Regions from separate parts of the Actinomadura sp. 21ATH genome, predicted to be linked through region 3. Evidence: riboswitches for the same ligand, from Rfam matches in the RefSeq annotation. Region 3 holds a riboswitch; each other region holds the start of a gene.
What was found. A riboswitch is a leader RNA that binds a small molecule or an ion and turns the genes downstream of it on or off. The one in region 3 is predicted to bind cyclic di-AMP.
Positions count from the first base shown of each region.

Region 1: it holds a riboswitch for cyclic di-AMP, as region 3 does, so the genes downstream of both, ACA361_RS03780 (CHAP domain-containing protein) here and ACA361_RS07155 (hypothetical protein) in region 3, are expected to answer to the same signal.
Region 2: it holds a riboswitch for cyclic di-AMP, as region 3 does, so the genes downstream of both, ACA361_RS29305 (coiled-coil domain-containing protein) here and ACA361_RS07155 (hypothetical protein) in region 3, are expected to answer to the same signal.
Region 4: it holds a riboswitch for cyclic di-AMP, as region 3 does, so the genes downstream of both, ACA361_RS02060 (NlpC/P60 family protein) here and ACA361_RS07155 (hypothetical protein) in region 3, are expected to answer to the same signal.

Region 1 is NZ_JBGNUR010000001.1:767,527-772,206, forward strand. Features, by position in the region: gene ACA361_RS03775 (CDP-glycerol glycerophosphotransferase family protein) at 1-1,094, opposite strand, end outside; gene ACA361_RS03780 (CHAP domain-containing protein) at 1,324-2,163, opposite strand; cyclic di-AMP (ydaO/yuaA leader) riboswitch at 2,178-2,317, opposite strand; gene ACA361_RS03785 (hypothetical protein) at 2,641-2,820, shown strand; gene ACA361_RS03790 (TetR/AcrR family transcriptional regulator) at 2,973-3,626, opposite strand; gene ACA361_RS03795 (nitroreductase family protein) at 3,840-4,502, shown strand; gene ACA361_RS03800 (SDR family oxidoreductase) at 4,499-4,680, shown strand, end outside.
Region 2 is NZ_JBGNUR010000012.1:135,359-140,038, reverse strand. Features, by position in the region: gene ACA361_RS29315 (serine/threonine protein kinase) at 115-1,926, shown strand; gene ACA361_RS29310 (S8 family peptidase) at 2,097-3,263, shown strand; cyclic di-AMP (ydaO/yuaA leader) riboswitch at 3,436-3,614, shown strand; gene ACA361_RS29305 (coiled-coil domain-containing protein) at 3,618-4,559, shown strand.
Region 3 is NZ_JBGNUR010000002.1:105,801-110,480, forward strand. Features, by position in the region: gene ACA361_RS07145 (serine hydrolase domain-containing protein) at 19-1,323, opposite strand; gene ACA361_RS07150 (TerD family protein) at 1,540-2,115, shown strand; gene ACA361_RS07155 (hypothetical protein) at 2,195-2,842, opposite strand; cyclic di-AMP (ydaO/yuaA leader) riboswitch at 2,852-3,013, opposite strand; gene ACA361_RS07160 (arsenate reductase ArsC) at 3,363-3,770, opposite strand; gene ACA361_RS07165 (ArsR/SmtB family transcription factor) at 3,874-4,161, shown strand; gene arsB (ACR3 family arsenite efflux transporter) at 4,293-4,680, shown strand, end outside.
Region 4 is NZ_JBGNUR010000001.1:421,446-426,125, reverse strand. Features, by position in the region: gene ACA361_RS02070 (Mut7-C RNAse domain-containing protein) at 1-748, shown strand, start outside; gene ACA361_RS02065 ((deoxy)nucleoside triphosphate pyrophosphohydrolase) at 772-1,185, shown strand; gene ACA361_RS02060 (NlpC/P60 family protein) at 1,260-2,300, opposite strand; cyclic di-AMP (ydaO/yuaA leader) riboswitch at 2,308-2,449, opposite strand; gene typA (translational GTPase TypA) at 2,641-4,494, shown strand; gene ACA361_RS02050 (FHA domain-containing protein) at 4,563-4,680, opposite strand, start outside.

The DNA of each region.
Region 1 (4,680 bases), on a different contig from region 3:
ATCTCCCGGCCCTGGCCGTCCCGCAGGTGCCGCTCCCCCCAGTAGACGCGGCCCTCCCGCTCCACCAGCTCGGCGCGCAGCTCCGGGATCTTCTTGCGGGCGAACTCGGCGGCGGCGATCGCGCCCTCAAGATCGCCGCGGCCGACCATGTACGCGGCGATGGCGGGCAGCCGGTTGGAGGCCGCCAGTGCCCCCGGGTCCAGGTCGGCGACGTACGGCCGGGCCAGCTCCAGGAACCGCCGCCGGTAGTCCTCGTCGCGGGATCGCAGGTCGTAGAGGTAGAGGAGCAGGTCGTGGTTGACGAACTTGGCGTCCTTGGCCGCCTTGAGGTCCGCCGCCCCGTGCGCCCGGAACACCCGGTCGATGCGGCGGTGGACCTCCAGCCGGTCGGCGAGGTTGCGCAGCTCCCGGCGGCGGTTGGAGATCGACGGCCGGTCGGCGCGCGCCTCCACGTACCAGGTGTAGACGCGGTGCGGGACGACCGCGATCCGGTCCGCGGCCAGGTACGCCTCGGCCGAGAACAGCAGGTCCTCGTAGTGCAGGTCCTCGACGAAGCGGAGCCCGCGGTCCAGCAGGAAGTCCCGCCGGTAGCACTTGTTGGTCGAGAGCGTGTCGTAGAGCAGGTCGGGATGGTCCAGGACGGAGTCGTGGACGGCCCGGCGCCGGTAGAGCCGCGGGTACCAGGGCGTCTCGCGGGCCTTCGGGCCCAGGTGGGAGCGGACGCACAGGCCCGAGACCAGGTCGGCGCCGGTCTCCTCGGCGGCGGCGACCATGGTGAGGCAGGCGTGCCGGTCCAGGACGTCGTCGCTGTCGAGGAACATCACCCGGTCCCCGCGGGCCAGCTCCACGCCGGTGTTGCGGGGGCGGCCGCAGCCGCCGGAGTTCTCCGGCAGGTGGACGGCCCGGACCCGGCCCGGGTGCGCCGCCGCGAACCGGTCGGCGGCCTCGCCCGTCCCGTCGGTGCTGGCGTCGTCGACGATCACCACCTCGACGCCGCCGAGCGTCTGGCCGAGGGCCGAGCGGACGGCGCGCGGCAGCCGTCCGGCGTCGTTGTAGGCGATCACGACGACACTGACGTCCGGCCGGACCCGCATCCCATCCCCTTTCGCACGCTCCGGGACAGTGATTTCCAGCCAGGTCCATCACCGGGTCGACTCGGGATCAAGCGGACGTCAATATTCACGGATTCTCGCGTTCTGTCCCGGAAAGCTCGGGCGGCCGGTGAACGCGCCGAGGGCGCCCGCACCAGGTGCGGACGCCCTCGGACCAGGGGTTTTCCGGAGTGGCTCAGCGTTTCCGGAGCGGCTCGGTTGCCGGAGAGGCTCAGCTCTTCCGGTAGTCGGGGTAGCCGTAGCCGACGATCTGCGACTTCTGCCGCGTCTTCTCCTTCACGGCGTTGCCGGTGTTGCCCTCGACGGTGTCGACGGTGCCGTCGCCGTTGTCCTTGACGACCAGGCCGACGTGCTCGATCGAGTTGATGCCGCCGCCGTTCCAGGAGAAGAACACCACGGAGCCGGGCTTGGCCTCCTGGCCCCAGCGGCCGGTCTTCTTGAACCACTTGGCGTGCTCGACGGTGTAGGCGTCCCAGCCCATGTTCTTGACGCCGGTCTGCGCGCCGACCCAGGACACGAACATGTTGCACCAGGAGGCGCCGTTGTAGCTGGAGACGTTGCCGCCGTCGCGCGCGGCGGTCAGCTTGGCGTTGTCGGTGCCCACGTACCAGTCGTGGAACTTGGTCTGGCCGCCCTTGCCCTCGGTGATCCCGACCTGCTTCTTGGCGAGGGCGATCACGTCCCGGGCGGTGGCGGACCCGGCGTTGGCGGTGGCCTTCTTGGCCGAGCCGGCCTTCTTCTGGGCGTCGGCGGCCTTGCCGGCGACGGTCCCGGTGGCCTTCCGAGCCTGGCTGCTCACCTGCTCGGGCTGGACGGCGGTGTGGCCGCCCTTGCCGACGCCGGCGACGCCGGCGACGGTCTGGACCTCGGTGCCCGCGGCGCCGGTGGAGGCGGCCGCGCCGACGGCCGAGCCGAGGGCGAGCACGCCCAGGGCGGCGCCGCCGGCCACACCGGCCGCGGCCCGGCCGCGCAGGGCGAGGGTCTGGGTGGTCAGCTCGCTCGCGCGGTCACGAAGGTCGGCGAGCAGAGCGGGAGAGATACGGAACGACACAGCAGGGGTCTCCTGATTTCTTCCATGGCCGCCTACCGGGTTAGCTGTCGGATTCGGACGTGGAAGTCGCCCTACGGTGCGCGCGGAGGCGCACCGATTCACCCCAGATGGTTGGGTCCCCGGCTCCAGGCGCCGTCTTCGGCGCGGAACGGACTCGGCGGTCCGGCGGCCGTCAGGGGCCACCGGCACTGCGATCAGATGGATGGACGGTTCGCGCGGGTTCTATGGTCCGCACACGCGACCGCGGTCGGCGGGATCCGGCCCGGTCGGCTCGGCCCGCCTACCAATGGCGACGCATGGGGTGCATCGCCCAGAGGTGGTCAGAAGGTATCAAACTTCTAGCTCGTGGCAAATCCGGTGCAAAGCACGCGGACACAGGTTCAAAACCACATGACCCCCGCATCTCTTCCCGACATCGGGGAACGATTCGGACTCTCGTGTCGGATCGACCCGTACGCACCGGGAGGGAACGCGGCGATGCTGCCGGATCTGGGGTTGTTGGCGATCACTCTGCTGGGCCTCGCGGGGCTGGCCGTACTGGCCCTCGCGCTCTGCGTGGCCGGGGGCCTGCGGCTGGCCCGCACCCTCGCCGAACGGGTCCCCGTACGGGCCGAAGGGGCCCCGCTCCCGGTGCGCCGCCCGGCGGCCCGGAAGTAGCGTCGGCGAGCGGCCCAATCGGCGGCACCAGGCCCGCTTCACCCGCCTCACCTGCGCCTTCGGCGCCGGTCCAGCGACAAAGGCCACACCAAGGCCGGGTCACGAACGCTCTGAGACCCGCCTCACACCCGCGCGCCCGGGAAAGCGGCGCGTCAGGTCGCGGCGGCGGGCTCGGCGCCGGCGCTCGCGCCCGCGGCGGCCGGGCCCGAGCCCGCGATGGCGCCGGCCAGGACGAGCCGCCCGGCGGTGGTCACCATGGCGACGACCTCGTCCACCGGGGTCCGCAGCGAGGTCAGGCTGACCAGGGCGGCCAGCAGCACATGGCCGATCACGATCTCGACCTGGTCCCGCTCCGGCACCGGGTCGCCGATCGCGGCGGCCAGCCGGTCGCGGAGGGTCATGAACAGCACCAGCCGGTCGTCCTCGACCGACGAGTCCTCGGACGTCACGGCCTGGACGATCGCCGACGTGAGCGGGATCTCCTCGGCCCCGACCCGGATGATCCGCTCCAGCAGCGCGGTGAGCCGCTCGATCGGGGTGTCGCCGACCGCGAGGGCCTCGACGTCGTCGGTGACCTGGTGCACCCAGGCGCCCGCCACCTCGGTGATCAGGTGGTCCTTGGTGGCGAAGTAGCGGTAGACCGTGGCCCTCGCCACACCCGCGCGGTCGGCCACGTCGTGCATGGTCACGGCCGGGTAGCCGCCCTCCAGCGCCAGCAGCCGGGCGGCCTCGACCAGCCGTTCCCGGCGGGCCTGCTGCTCCTTGCTCAGCGTCCGGGTCACGGTGAACCGCGCATCGCCGCTCAACGCGCCTCCTTCGGGGGTGACCGATCGGGTGACGGACGCCATCTTCTCGCACATCCGTTCCCCTCGCGCGCCGGGCTCGGGCGTGCGGGCGCGCGGGGTCTTGTCCGGCCCGCCGCCCGCGGGCGAGGATGCATCGGGTAGATCATTCTTCGCCCTATCGCTTGCTTGGTTCGTGACGTTAGTCTAGACACCAGTCTCCGATCGGAGCCGCCGATGGACCTGCACGAGGCCCTCTACACCACCCGCGCGATGCGCCGGGTCCGCCCCGACCCGGTGCCGCTGGAGGTCCAGCGCCGCATCATGGACGCCGCCGTGCGGGCGCCCAGCGGCGGGAACGCCCAGGACTGGCGGTTCCTGCTGGTGGACGACCCCGAGGTGAAGGGCCGGATCGGGCCGCTCTACCGCGACTCCATCGACCAGCTCTGGAAGACCGTCTACAAGGACCGGCTGGACGCCGCCAACGCCGACCCCGACGACCCGGGCAGCGCCCAGATGCTGCGCGTCCAGCGGTCGGCGCAGTGGCTCGCCGACCACTTCGAGGAAGTACCGCTGTTCCTCTTCGCCTTCACCCGGTTCGACCCGAACGGCGGCTCGATCTTCCCCGCCGTCTGGAGCGCGCAGCTGGCCGCGCGGGCCGAGGGCGTCGGCAGCTCCCTCACCTCCGTCCTGGGCTTCTTCCACCCGGACGAGACGTACGACATCCTCGGCGTCCCCAAGGACGAGCACTGGACCATGGCCTGTTGCGTCTCCTTCGGCTACCCCACCGGCCGGTGGGGCGTGGCCGCCCGCCGCCCCGCGCACGAGGTCACCCACCGCAACGCGTGGGGCGCCCCGGCCGGATTCGAGACCCCCGAACCACTCTGGAGCCCCGAATGACGCTCGAAGGCACGTCCGCGCTGGTCACCGGCGGCGGCAGCGGGATCGGCCTGGCCTGCGCCCGGCGGCTGGCGGCCGACGGCGCCGCCGTGACCATCTGCGGCCGTACGGCCGAGCGGCTGGAGGCCGCCGCCAAGGAGATCGGCTGCGGGTGGGCGGTGGCGGACGTCACCGACGA
Region 2 (4,680 bases), on a different contig from region 3:
CTCGGGCCGGTGGGAGGATGACCGCGCCGGTGCACGGTCTGCACGGTATGTCGGGAATCCGGGAGACCGGCCGGGGAACGGTTCCCCGGCGGGAGAGTCACGGAGGTTGTGTAGATGGCCGAGGCGCTGCCCCTGCAGCCCGGTGATCCGCGACGGCTCGGCGAGTACGAGATCACCGGCCGGCTCGGCGTCGGCGAGCACGGCGCCGTCTTCCGCGGCCGCGACCGGTCCGGCCGGACCGTCGCGGTCAAGGTGCTGCACCTTCGGGTGAGCGGCGAGCCGGCGGCGCGGTCCCGGTTCGTCGACGCGTTCGCCGCGGCGCGGAAGGTGTCCGGGTTCTGCACGGCCGGGGTCCTGGACGCCGATGTCGAGGGCGACCGCCCGTACGTCGTCAGCGAGTGGGTCGACGGCCCCTCGCTGCTGCAGCTGGTCGCCGACGAGGGCCCGCGCGGCACGGCGGTCGTCGAGCGGCTCGCGGTCGGCACGGCGGTCGCGCTGGCCGCCGCCCACCGGGCCGGGGCGGTCCACCACGACCTGGAGCCCGGGGACGTCCTGCTCGGCCGGAACGGTCCGCAGGTGAGCGACTTCGGCCTCACCCAGGCGCTGGACGCGGTCAACGCCGCGCCGACCGGCCGGATCGGGGACGACCCCTCGTACAAGGCGCCGGAGCAGCTCAGCGGGGTCGACATCGGCCCGGCGGCGGACGTGTTCGGCTGGGCCGCGGTGCTGCTGTTCGCGGCGAACGGGCGGCCGCCGTTCGGCGAGGGCTCGCCGTCGGAGGTCATGCAGCGGATCATGTACGACGATCCGGACATCACGGCGCTGCCGTTCTACCTGCGCGGGATCGTCGCGGACGCGCTCTCCAAGGAGCCCGCCAAGCGGCCCACCGCGGCCGAGCTGCTCGGCCGGCTCCTGGACGGCGCGGGCCCGCTCGCCGACCGGATGCCGGAGTCGCTGGTCGCCGAGGGCCGCGCGCTCGCCGGTTCCTCGGCGGCCGCCGCACCCGCCGCGGCCGCCCCGGCGCCGCCGCTCCCGCCCCGGCCCGAGCCTCTGCCCGAGCCCGCCCCCGCCGCGCCGTCCGTGGCCGCGGCCGAGCCGGTGCCGGCCGCGTCGCCGCCCGCGAGCTTCGGGGCGCCCGCCTCCCCGGCGGTCCTCGGACCGCGGAACGAGTGGCCGCCGCAGGAGCCGTCCGACCTCACCCGGGTCGACACGCCGCGCGTCGAGGACACCGCGTTCGACCACGATCCGGCCACCCAGGCGATGCCGCCGCTGGCCGCCGCTCCCCTGCCGGACCCGGCGGACCGTACCGAGCCGACGCCGCACCTGATCCCGGGGATGGGCGGGCGGGGCGAGCCGGACAGGGAGGACGAGCGCTCCTCCACCGCGATCCTTTCGCTGCCCCCCGCGGGCGGCGAGAGCGGCTTCGCCGGGCTGCTGGCGCGGCTGCCGCGGCCCGGCAACCACCTGCTCGGGGTGGCGCTGTCGCTCACCATCGGGGTGCTGGTCGGCGTCGCGATCATCGGCCTGGTGCTCCTGCCGCAGATGCGCGGGGACGACGACGGCGCGCCCGCCGGGAAGGCCGACGGGATCGACGACACGCCGGTCACGGCCGTTCCCGAGGCGTTCGCCGGGACGTGGAAGGGCACGCTGGTCAACAGCGGGCGGGGCGCCTCGTTCCCGGTCGAGGTGACGTTCGAGAAGGGCACGAAGGCGGGGCGCGCGGTGTACCCGCGGAACGGCTGCACCGGAACGCTCGCGTTCGCCCGCGGGACCAACCGCCAGCTGCACATGTCGCTGACCATCGCCAAGCCCTGCACCGCCGGTGACGTGCTGGTGAGCCGGCAGCCGGACGGGTCGCTGCAGTACGCGTGGTCGGCGCCGGGCAGCGCCGAGGTGGGCTACCAGGGCAAGCTCAGCCGCGACTGAGGCGCGGCCGGGACACGCGTCCCTTAGTGACCTCAACCGGTCGGCGTAGCCGAAATGCCGGATTTAACGGCCATATCCAGCAGAGATCCAATAAAGTACCTCCGCCCGGGGTCGCCTCGACCCCGGCCGCGGGCGCCGTGCGCGGTCCCCGCGTGAGAGAAGGAGAGCTCTTGCGGACTTTCCCCCGAAGGGTGCTCATCATCGGCGCGGTCGCCTCGGCCGGTACCGCCGCCACCCTGCCCGCCTTCGCCGCAACCCCCCAGGCGCCGCCCGTCCCGGTGGTCGCGGCGCAGGGCACCCCGGCCCCCGGCCGGTACATCGTCACCGTGAAGCCGGGTTCGTCCCCGGCCGGCCCGGCCGCCCGGGTCAAGGCCGCGAAGGTGCAGCGGTACGACCGCGTCCTGAACGGCTTCGCCGCCAAGCTGGACCCGTCCCAGCTGGACCGGCTGCGCCGCGACCCCGCGGTGGCCGCGATCGAGCAGGACCAGCTCGTCCGGGCGTCGGCCACGCAGAAGAACCCGGTGTGGGGCCTGGACCGGATCGACCAGCGCAAGAAGACGCTGTCGAAGACGTACACGTACAAGTCGACCGGTACGGGCGTCAACGCGTACGTCATCGACTCCGGCCTCGCCCACACCCACCCCCAGTTCGGCGGCCGCGCCTCGATGGTGTGGGTCGGCCCCGAGTTCAACGGCGACGGCTGGGACCGCAACGGCCACGGGACGCACGTGGCCGGGACGATCGGCTCCGCGACGTACGGCGTGGCCAAGAACGTCAGGCTGCGCGGCCTGCGCGTGCTGGACGCCGACGGCTACGGGTACGTGTCGACGATCGTCGCCGCCATCGAGTGGCTGCAGAAGAACGCGGCCAAGCCCGCCGTCGCGAACCTGTCGATCGGCGGCGGCAAGTCCGCGGCGATGAACGCGGCGTTGGAGAAGCTGTCCCGGTCCGGCGTCTTCACCACGGTCGCGGCCGGCAACGAGGGCCAGGACGCCTGCAAGACGTCCCCGGCCAGCGCGGGCTGGGTCATGGCGGTCGGCGCGACGACGGTCCACGACAACCGGGCCACCTGGTCGAACTACGGCAAGTGCCTCGACATCCTGGCGCCGGGCTACGGGATCACCTCGACCTGGCCGGGCGGCGGCAAGGCCACGGTGAGCGGCACGTCGATGGCGGCGCCGCACGTCGCCGGGGTCGCGGCCCTGTACCTGGCCGGGAAGAAGACCGCCACTTTCCCGCAGGTGCAGAAATGGCTGAACGACAACTCGACAAAGGGACAAATCGGTCGACTTGGGAGCGGAACGCCCAACCGGCTCCTCTACAAGTCGGGTCTGTGAGTCGCGTCACGTAAGATGGCCCGGCTCCCAGCGGGGGGCCGGGCCCGGTGGGCGGATGAACCATTCCACTGTTCGCACCGTTTAATCTTGGCGAGGATCCGGATGGTTCCGAACAGTTCGTTATTGTTCGGTCGGTGACTCGCCCTGACCCCCGGGGCGGGCCGGCCGGACCGGCCTAATCCCGGCGCGTCCCCCCGCCCGGGAACCGGGGACCCATACGCCGGCGGGTCCGGGCTTCGCGCCCGGCCGCCGGCCGGGGTGAATTCACCGCCCGCCCCCAGCGGACGGTGATAGGGCTGCTCCCGGCCCGAACCCGTCAGCTAACCCGGTAGGCGATCGAGGAGAGGAGAGGACGTGGAGACCCCCAACTCCACCCGCCGGTGGCACGCTCGGCTGCGGCGCCCCGCCTTGGCACTCGCGGCGCTCGCCGGTGCCCTGCCGCTGACCGCGGGCACCGTGCCCGCGGCCCATGCCGACCCCGGCGACTCCGGACGCATCAGCAAGTACAACAGGCAGATCGCGCAACTGGAGAAGGCGTACGGCGGCGACCTGGCCAAGCTGAAGGACGCCCAGTACGGCGTCAAGAAGGCCCAGGAGAAGGCCAGGGACCTCCAGGCCGACCTCCAGGTCGCCCGCGGCCTGGTGGCCCAGCTCGCGGCCAACCAGTACATGAGCGGCGGCGCCGACCCCAGCGTCACCGTGCTGGCCGCCGACGACCCGTCCAACGCGCTCAGCAACATGAGCCTGGCGAGCCACGTCGCGCTGAACCAGTCCAACAAGGTCCAGCAGATCCAGAAACTGGTGAACGAGCAGGAGAAGGCCCGCAAGGAGTACGAGGCCAAGATCAAGGGCCTGCAGAAGGAGATCAGGGACCTCCTCGGCCAGAAGACCAAGATCCAGGCACTGGTCAAGAAGTACAAGCCCGAGTCCCCGAGCGTGGGCATGGGCGGCGTCACGCCCCGGATGCTCAAGGTCAAGAACACCCTGGACATCGAGTTCGGCCCGTTCCCGACCATCGGCTGCGTCCGCAGCACCGGCGACCCGCAGGACCACGGCACCGGCCACGCCTGCGACTTCATGGTGAGCACCGGCGGCTCCTCACCGTCCGCCAGCGGCCGCTCCCAGGGCGACCGCACCGCCAACTACGCGGTCGCCAACGCCAACCGGCTCGGCATCAAGTACGTCATCTGGCGCCAGCGCATCTACGACATGCGCAGCCCCGGCTGGCGCATGATGGAGAACCGCGGCGGCATCACGGCCAACCACTACGACCACGTCCACATTTCGGTCTTCTAGCCGCGGACCACGAAATCTCCTGAGAGGCCGAATCGGGGGCGCACACGCCCCCGATCTCTTTCCACCCAACATCTCAGCGCACGAACGTCCCTGAGGCGGAAGCCCCGCGTTCGTAGGCGCC
Region 3 (4,680 bases):
GCGTCCTCAGAGGTCCCCTCAGAGGTACTTGGAGAACAGGTCGGTGGTGGGCCAGGTGCCGATGGCGTTGGCGACGGTGTGGAGGGGCGCGCTGAAGTCGCTGTAGCCGTAGGTCAGGCCGGAGGGGTCGTCCCGCTGGTCGAACAGCAGGGCCCAGCTCACGCCGTCGTAGCGGCGGGTCACGATGGTGCTGCTTCCGGTCAGCGAGCCGTCGTGCCAGGTGTTGCGGCCGCCGGTGACGTCCCGGACGAACCAGCCGAAGCCGTAGTAGGAACCGCCGGAGTTCAGGCCGGTCTCGGGCTTGGCGAACACCTGCTCCACGGAAGCCTTGCTCAGCACGCCGGTCGTCCCGTCCAGGATGGTGCTGAAGCGGGCGTAGTCGACGGCCGAGGCCAGCCAGCCGCCCATCGCGGTGCGGTTCTCCAGGTTGAACGTCCCGTACGGGCCGGGAACGGTGGTCCCGGCGGCGTCGAAGACCGACTTGCCCGTGTACTGGGAGAAGTACGGCACCTCCCCCGCGGCGGCGTCGGCGCGCAGCGACCGGCCGGGCCGCGCGCGCCTGATCCCGACGGGGGCGAAGACGTTGCGCTGCACGTAGTCGGCGTAGGTGGTGCCCGACACCTTGGCGACGATCTCGCCGAGCAGCAGGTAGCCGTAGTTGCTGTAGGCGTAGGTGCTGCCGGGGTCGTGGTCTAGTCGCAGGCCCGTCCCGTAGCGCATCATGTCCGCCCGGCTGATCGGCAGCGAGGCGCCCAGGGCGGCGGCGACGTCCCGGTCGCGGTGGGTGAAGTCGCCGGAGACGTCGCGGTCCCAGCCGCCCAGGTGCTGCAGGAGGCGGCGCACGGTGACCTGCGACAGCCGCGGGTCGGCGGTCTTGCCGGCCGGCGGCGCCAGGTCGAGCAGCTCGGTGACCGGGGCGGACAGGCTGAGCCTGCCGTCCTGGACGAGTCGTGTCACGGCCGTCGCGGTGATGGCCTTGCTGAGGCTGGCCAGCCGGAACAGCGAGGTCGGCTGGACGCTGAGCGCGGCGTCGTCGCTCCAGCTGTAGCCGCGCGCCAGCACGAGCCTGCCCTTGTAGGTCACGGCCAGGGACCCGCCGGGGATGTTGCGGTCCTGCATGAGCTTCTTGACGGCCGCGTCGAAGCCGCTCAGGCCGCTGCCCGCCGTCCCGGTGACCTTCCAGGTACGGGCGGCGGCACCCGTCCTGACCGCCGTGCCGGCGGCGGAAGCGCATCCTGACAGCAGCGCCGGCGTCGCCGTTCCCACCGCCGCCAGCCCCGCCAGCCTGCCGAATTCTCGCCGACTCGGCCGCTTGTACGACACCCTGCCCCCTTGATCGTTTACCGCGAAGACGCGAAATATACCGATCTTGGGTCCCGCCGTCGATACGGCCGGTGGCGCCCGGGCGGGCGGCGCCGCGGTCGGCGCACGGTCCCCGCGTCCCGCGACTTGCCGTGCGCGAGAAGGCGGGGACTGTAGGACTTGCCCGGGACGCCGGGCAGCGATCGAGAGACGGTCCGTCCCCGGCCGAGGAGCCCGATGACCCATCACCTGTCCAAGGGCGGCAGCGTTCCGATACCGGACGCGGCCGCCGCCCCGGTGCCCTTACTGGTCGCCTTCGGACGCCGCCGCGAACCCGCGTTCGCGCACTGGCGGATCGATCCCTGCGCCCTCGTGGTGGGCACTCAGGAGACGGCCACCGCCGCCGGACTCCTGGTCCACGCCGGCGCACCGGCACTCCCGGACGGCGGGATCCGCTACCTGCGGAACGGCGACGAGCCCGAGAGCACCGGCGCCGCGCGCATCGGCGTCGATCTCGCGGCGCTCGACACCGCGGCACGGGTGTACCTGGCCGCCACCGTCGTCGGCGCCGACGGCCGTCCCGGAACGTTCGGCGACGTGCTCGGCGCCCACGTCCGCCTGACCGCCCACGACGAGCTGGCCCGGTACGAACTCGACCAGGACGCCTCCACCGAGACCGCGATGCTCTTCGCCGAGATCTACCACCGCGACCGGAGCTGGCGGTTCCGGGCCCTGGGGCAGGGGTTCACCACCGGCCTGGACGGCATCACCGACCGGTACGGAGGCCGGACGGAGACCGCCAGAACGCGGTGACGGGCCGCCCCGAGGTTCGCGCGCGGGGGCGGACGCCCCGCCGGGTGTTCCGGCGGGGCGTCCGCTCACCGTCGTCCGCTCACAGCTTCTTCGGGCGGTACGCCTTGTACTCGCTGCCGGAGTCCAGGCCGTAGTCGCGCGTCCGGTGGTCGGTGCCGTACCGGCCGCGCTGCTCGTAGGCCCAGTAGGAGGTGCGGTCCTCGTCGGCCCACTTCTCGAAGATGACGACGTGCCGGGTCGTGTTGGTGCCCTCGGCGTCCATGACGAGGTCGCCCTTCTTCAGCTCGGACATCTTGATGCGCTCGGTGTACCTCGACGAGGTGAGGCCCACCGTGTTCGGGCCCGGCTTGGGCAGGTCGAGCGCCATCGCGACGTAGCCGGAGCAGTCGGTCCGGTAGCCGTCGTGGTAGTCGCTCTGGCTGTACGGGATCCTCCGGTCGGTGTGCGGGCGCCAGGTCCTGGCGCGGGCGATCACCTCGGAACGTTCGTCGCGGGCCTCGCCCGCCTTCTTCCCGGCCTCCTTCCCGGCCTCCTTCCCGGCGGGCTGCTTCTTCGCGGAGAGGGTCGCGACCGCGGCGGCCCTCTCGCCACCGCCGGGGTCGGACGATCCGGCCGACGCCTGCACGGTCGTCGCCGCCACGCCGGCCACGGCGAGGCCGGCCAGCACGCCGGCGGTGCCGCGGGACAGGCCCAGGGGGCCGCGCTTCTTGCTGTGCTTGCCTTGCAAGGGGAGACTCCTTGGCTTCCAGGACGCCTACCGGGTTAGCTGACGGGTTCGGACGTGGAAGTCGCCCTACGGCTCTGGAACGGGCCGATTCACCCCTGCGCGGACCGTCGAGGTCGCGCGCACGGTGGATCCCCGGCTCCGCCATGACGGCGGACTCGGCGTTGCCGCTGCGATCCTTGGGCGCGGGGCGCCCGTCCACGGGACCCGGTGTCCCGTGCGCGAAAGAGCGGCGCTGTATGGGTCATGCGGCCATGCGAGGACCGCGTGCTCTGAGAGCGGCTGCCGGCGCACTCGGCCCCGCACGCCGCGGCGTGCGCATGGGAAGGGCCTGACTACTAGGTCTCGGAGAGACCGGGCGCGGCAGGGGGGACAAAGCGCCTGGGGGGCGCATTGGTGGACGACAAGCTAGTGCAACCACCAAAAGAAGGCAAACGCCCCCAAAATCATCATCGCCCCAGCTCAGAGGGGTACACTACGGCCCGCCCGGCATGGCACGGCCCGCCACACCGCCGGGCCGCGGTCACCTGGCGATCGGCAGCTCGGCGATGAGCCTCTCGACGCGGCGGCGGATCTCGTCGCGGATCGGGCGGACCGCCTCGACGCCCTGGCCGGCGGGATCGTCGAGCCGCCAGTCCAGGTAGCGCTTGCCGGGGAAGACCGGGCAGACGTCGCCGCAGCCCATGGTGACGCAGACGTCGCTGGCCTGGACGGCGTCGGCCGTGAGGATCTTGGGCCTCTGGGCGGTGATGTCGATGCCCTCTTCGCGCATGGCCTCGACGACGGCGGGGTTGACGGAGTCCGCGGGCGCCGAGCCCGCCGAGCGGACCTCGACGGCGCCGCCCGCCAGATGGGCGAGGTACGCGGCGGCCATCTGGGAACGGCCCGCGTTGTGCACGCAGACGAACAGGACGCTCGGCTTGGCGGACATGACATCTCCCTGGCTGCGTCGAGGAGCCGCGGGCGCGCTCCGACCCGTGCGAACCACCCTGGTAACGTATCAGCGCATGATGACATCAGTCGACCCTGATGTGATGCGCCTGCTGGCGGATCCGCTCCGGGCGCGCATCGTGTCCCTGCTGGCCGGAGAGGCGCTGTGCACCTGCCACCTGGTCGAGGAGACCGGCGCCAAGCAGACCAACATCAGCAACCATCTGCGCGTGCTGCGCGAGGCCGGGCTGGTGGAGACCGAGCCGTGCGGCCGCTTCACCTACTACCGGCTGCGCGCCGAACCGCTGGAGGCGCTCGCCGAGCGGCTGCACGGTCTGGCGCGCGCCGCCCGCACCACGCTCGACGACTCCCGGAAGAGGCCCTGCCCGTGACCGCGTCCCGTTCCGTGCCCGAAGCCGATGCCGATGGCGGCGCCGCGTCCCGGCCGGACGGCCCCGAGCACGGGCCGGTCGGCAGGCTGTCCACGCTCGACCGCTTCCTGCCGGTGTGGATCATCGCGGCGATGGCGCTGGGACTGCTGCTGGGCCGGGCGGTCCCTGGCCTGGACGAGGCGCTGAGCGGGATCGAGGCGGGCGGGATCTCGGTGCCGATCGCGCTCGGCCTGCTGGTCATGATGTACCCGGTGCTGGCCAAGGTCCGCTACGACCGCCTGCACACCGTGACCGGCGACCGCCGGCTGCTGCTCTCCTCGCTGGCGCTCAACTGGGTGATCGGTCCCGCGGTCATGTTCGCGCTGGCCTGGCTGCTGCTGCCGGACCTGCCCGAATACCGCACCGGCCTGATCATCGTCGGACTCGCCCGCTGCATCGCCATGGTCGTCATCTGGAACGACCTGGCCTGCGGCGACCGCGAGGCCGCCGCCGTCCTGGTCGCCCTCAACTCCGTCTTCC
Region 4 (4,680 bases), on a different contig from region 3:
GGCGCGCCGCCGGGCGCGGCAGGAGGTGGCGCACGACGGTACCTCGACGCTGGGGCACATCGTGGAGTCCCTGGGCGTGCCGCTGCCGGAGGCCGGGCGGCTGCTGGTGGACGGTGTCCCGGTCGAGCCCGGGCACCTGCCGGCCGCGGGCGAGGAGGTACGGGTCGAGGCCGTGTCCCGGCCGCAGCACGTACCGCTGGAGCCCGGCCAGACCGCGCCGCGGTTCCTGCTGGACGTCCACCTGGGCACGCTGGCGCGCCGGATGCGGCTGCTCGGCCTGGACACGGCGTACCACAACGACATGGACGACCCCGCGCTGGTCGTCCAGGCGAACGCGGAGCGCCGGGTGCTGCTGACGCAGGACCGCGGGCTGCTGCGGCGCCGGGCGCTGTGGTTCGGCGCGTACGCGCGCGGCTCGCGCCCCGACGACCAGCTGCGCGACCTGCTGGAGCGCTTCGCGCCCGAGCTGTCGCCGTGGACCCGCTGCACCGCCTGCAACGGCGTGCTGGCCGCGGTGGACAAGGAGGAGGTCGAGCGGCAGCTGGCCGACGGCACCCGCCGCAGCTACGACGTGTACGGGCGCTGCACCGACTGCGGCCAGGTCTACTGGCGCGGCGCGCACGGCGGCCATCTGGAGCGGATCGTCGAGGACGCGACGGCCGTGGTGGCGGCGGCGCGGGCGGCCGGCTCTGCGCCCGGTTCCGCGCCCGGCCCGGCCGCCGGATCGGCGCGCAGCGCGGCCTCCTGAGACGCCCGGCCCGCCCGTCCGGCATGATGCCGGGCAGAGAGGGGCTGGTCACGATCAACGTAGTGGTGGGCGCGGCGATCATTTCCGGGGGACGGCTGCTGGCCGCGCAGCGGGCCGAGCCGCCGGCGCTGGCCGGCGGCTGGGAGTTTCCCGGCGGCAAGGTCGATCCCGGCGAGACGGACGAGGACGCCCTCGTCCGCGAGTGCCACGAGGAGCTGGGCGTCAAGATCGCCCTGGCCGAGCGGATCGGCGGCGACTGGCCGCTGGTCCTGGGCGGCGTGCTGCGGGTGTGGACCGCCGCGATCGTCGAGGGCGAGGCGCGCGCGCTGGAGCACCTCGCGCTGCGGTGGCTGGGCCCGGCGGAGCTGTACGACGTGGCGTGGCTCCCCGCGGACCTGCCCATCGTCGAGGCCGTACGGCCGCACCTGAGCGGCTGAGGCCGCGTACGGGCGGCCGGCTGCCGGCGGGGCGCGGGTGGACCGGCGGGCCCGCGCCGGCCCGCCGGCCGGTCTCAGGAGATCCGGTTGGCGCCCGCGTAGTCGGAGCGGTCCGACATCTTCGAGATCTTCACCACATCGCCGGTCTGCGGGGCGTGCAGGTACTTGCCGTCGCTGAGGTAGATCCCCATGTGGTGCAGGCTGGAGCCGAAGTAGACCAGGTCGCCGGACCGCAGCTCGCCCCTGCTCACCTTCCGGCCCTCGCCGTACAGGGCGCCGGTGTAGTGGGGGAGGCCGGGCTTGCCGACCTTCCCGTACGCCCAGACCACCAGGCCGGAGCAGTCGAAGCTGTTCGGTCCCGCGGCGGCCCACACGTACGGGCTGCCGATCTTGGTGAGCGCCTTGCGGGCCATCTTGGCGGGCAGGTCGGAGCCCTTCACGGTGGCCTTGAGCCCGGTCTTGGGGTCCCTGACCCGGGTGGTGGTCAGCTTGTCCAGCTGCCTGACGACCTCGGCGACCTTGGAACGGGCCGTCTCGCGGGCCTGCGCGGCCTTGGTCGCGGCCTGCTGGACCTTGGCGGTCTCGGCCCTGGCGGCGTTCTGCGCCCGGGTGGCCTGGTCGATCTGCGCCTGGAGGCGGTTCACGGCGGCGGCGCGGCTCTGCGCCAGGTACGCGGAGGCCGACAGCCCGGAGGTGTCGGTGCCGGCGCCGTAGAACATGTCCGAGCCGCCCGCCATGTAGTTGGCGGCGGCGAGCCGGCCCAGCTCCTCGCGGGCGGGCGCGGCCTGCTGCTGGAGGCGCGCGGCGGTCTGGGCGGCGGTCCGCTCGGCCCGCTGCGCGGCCTTCAGGTCGACGCGGGTCTTGTTGTACGCCTCGGTCAGCCTCTCGGCCTCGGTGTTCAGCGCGTCCAGGCGCTTGCGCAGCTCGCTCTCGGACGGCTTGGGCTGCGCGGCGGGGGTGGCAGCGGCCCGTACGGCCGGGGGCGCGAGCGTGGGCGCGGCCGCCGGGTGCACGGCGGCCTCCGCGGCGATCGGGGTCAGCGCGCCGAACGCGACGATCGAGGCAGCGGTGAGGGAGGGCACGGCGAAGCCGCGCCGTTCGCGAGCCGGTGACAAACCGGTGAACTCCTCTCCTTGGCCGCCTACCGGGTTAGCTGACGGGTTCGGGCCAGGAGTCGCCCTACGGCGCGCGGGAGTGCGCGCCGATTCACCCCAGGGGGCCTGGGTCCCCGGTTCCCCCGAGGGGGATTCGGCGGTGTCCGGCCGTCGTCCCGGGGGGCGGGACTCGGAACGACCGGATTACGGGAGAGTACAAAGTCCGGGCAAAGTTGGCCAAATAGCAAGATGTGCGGCGCTCGGGAAGACGGGAGCGGGCCGTCGACGTTGTACGGCCAGTAGAATCGAAAGAGTCGCAGTCTGCGGCGGAACCCCACACTCTCACCCAAGGCGAGACCGCATGCCCATCTCCACGCGTGACGACCTCCGGAACGTCGCGATCGTCGCCCACGTCGACCACGGGAAGACGACGCTGGTCGACGCCATGCTCTGGCAGTCCGGGGCGTTCCGCGACAACCAGGACGTGGACGACCGCGTCATGGACTCCGGCGACCTGGAGCGTGAGAAGGGCATCACGATCCTGGCCAAGAACACCGCCGTCCGGCACGCCGGGATGACGATCAACATCATCGACACGCCCGGCCACGCCGACTTCGGCGGCGAGGTCGAGCGCGGCCTGTCCATGGTCGACGGCGTCGTGCTCCTGGTGGACGCCAGCGAGGGCCCGCTCCCGCAGACCCGGTTCGTGCTGCGCAAGGCGCTGGCCGCGAAGCTGCCGGTGATCCTCGTGGTCAACAAGACCGACCGGCCGGACGCCCGCATCGACGAGGTCGTCGACGAGACGTACGAGCTGTTCATGGACCTCGACGCCGAAGAGGACCAGATCGACTTCCCGATCGTCTACGCCTCCGGCCGGGCCGGCCGCGCGTCCCTCGCCAAGCCCGAGAACGGCGGGATGCCCGACAGCGAGGACCTCGAGCCGCTGTTCGACATCATCAAGCAGACGATCCCGGCCCCCTCGTACGACCCCGACGCCCCGCTCCAGGCGCACGTCACCAACCTGGACGCCTCCAGCTACCTCGGCCGGATCGCGCTCTGCCGGGTGCACTCGGGAGTCATCAAGAAGGGCCAGTCCGTCGCCTGGTGCAAGCGCGACGGCAGCGTCGAGCGCGTCCGGATCAGCGAGCTGATGATGACCGAGGCGCTCACCCGCAAGCCCGCCGACGAGGCCGGGCCCGGCGACATCATCGCGCTGGCCGGCATCGACGACATCATGATCGGCGAGACCCTCGCCGACCCCGACGACCCGCGCCCGCTGCCGCTGATCACGGTGGACGAGCCGGCGATCTCGATGACGATCGGCACCAACACCAGCCCGCTCGCCGGCCGCGAGAAGGGCACCAAGGTCACCGCCCGGCTGGTCAAGGACCGCCTGGACCGCGAGCTGATCGGCAACGTCTCGATCCGGGTGCTGCCCACCGAGCGTCCCGACGCCTGGGAGGTCCAGGGCCGCGGCGAGCTGGCGCTGGCCATCCTCGTCGAGAACATGCGCCGCGAGGGCTACGAGCTCACCGTCGGCAAGCCGCAGGTCGTCGCCCGCGAGATCGACGGCAAGAAGCACGAGCCCGTCGAGCGGCTCACCGTCGACCTCCCCGAGGAGCACCTCGGCGCGGTCACGCAGCTCATGGCCGTCCGCAAGGGCCGCATGGAGCACATGACCAACCACGGCACCGGCTGGATCCGGATGGAGTTCCTGGTCCCCGCCCGCGGCCTGATCGGCTTCCGCACCGAGTTCCTCACCGAGACCCGCGGCACCGGGATGGCGCACCACGTCTTCGAGGGCTACGAGCCCTGGTTCGGCGAGCTGCGCACCCGCCCGTCCGGGTCCCTGGTCGCCGACCGCACCGGCGCCGCCACCGCGTACGCGATCACCAACCTCCAGGAGCGCGGGACCTTCTTCGTCGGCCCCACCACGCAGGTGTACGAGGGCATGATCGTCGGCGAGAACTCGCGCTCCGACGACATGGACGTCAACATCTGCAAGGAGAAGCAGAAGACCAACATCCGCTCCTCCACGGCCGAGAGCACCGAGACCCTCACCCCGCCCCGCCTGCTCACCCTTGAGGAGGCCCTGGAGTTCGTCCGCGAGGACGAGTGCGTCGAGGTCACCCCGACCGCCGTACGGCTCCGCAAGGTCGTCCTGGACGCCAAGGAGCGCGAGCGCACCCGCGCCCGCGCCAAGCGCGCGAGCTGACGCCCTGGAAAGCCCGAGGGCCGCTCCGTCGTACGGAGCGGCCCTCGGGCTTTCTGCGGTGCTGCCGCTTACTTCAGCTGGACGGTGCCGGTCACGTCGGCGGCCAGGCGGAGCTGGTCGCCGTCGCGGAGGGGGGCCTCGACGCCGCGCGGGAGGCGCTCGCCGTTGACGAAGGTGCCGTTGGTG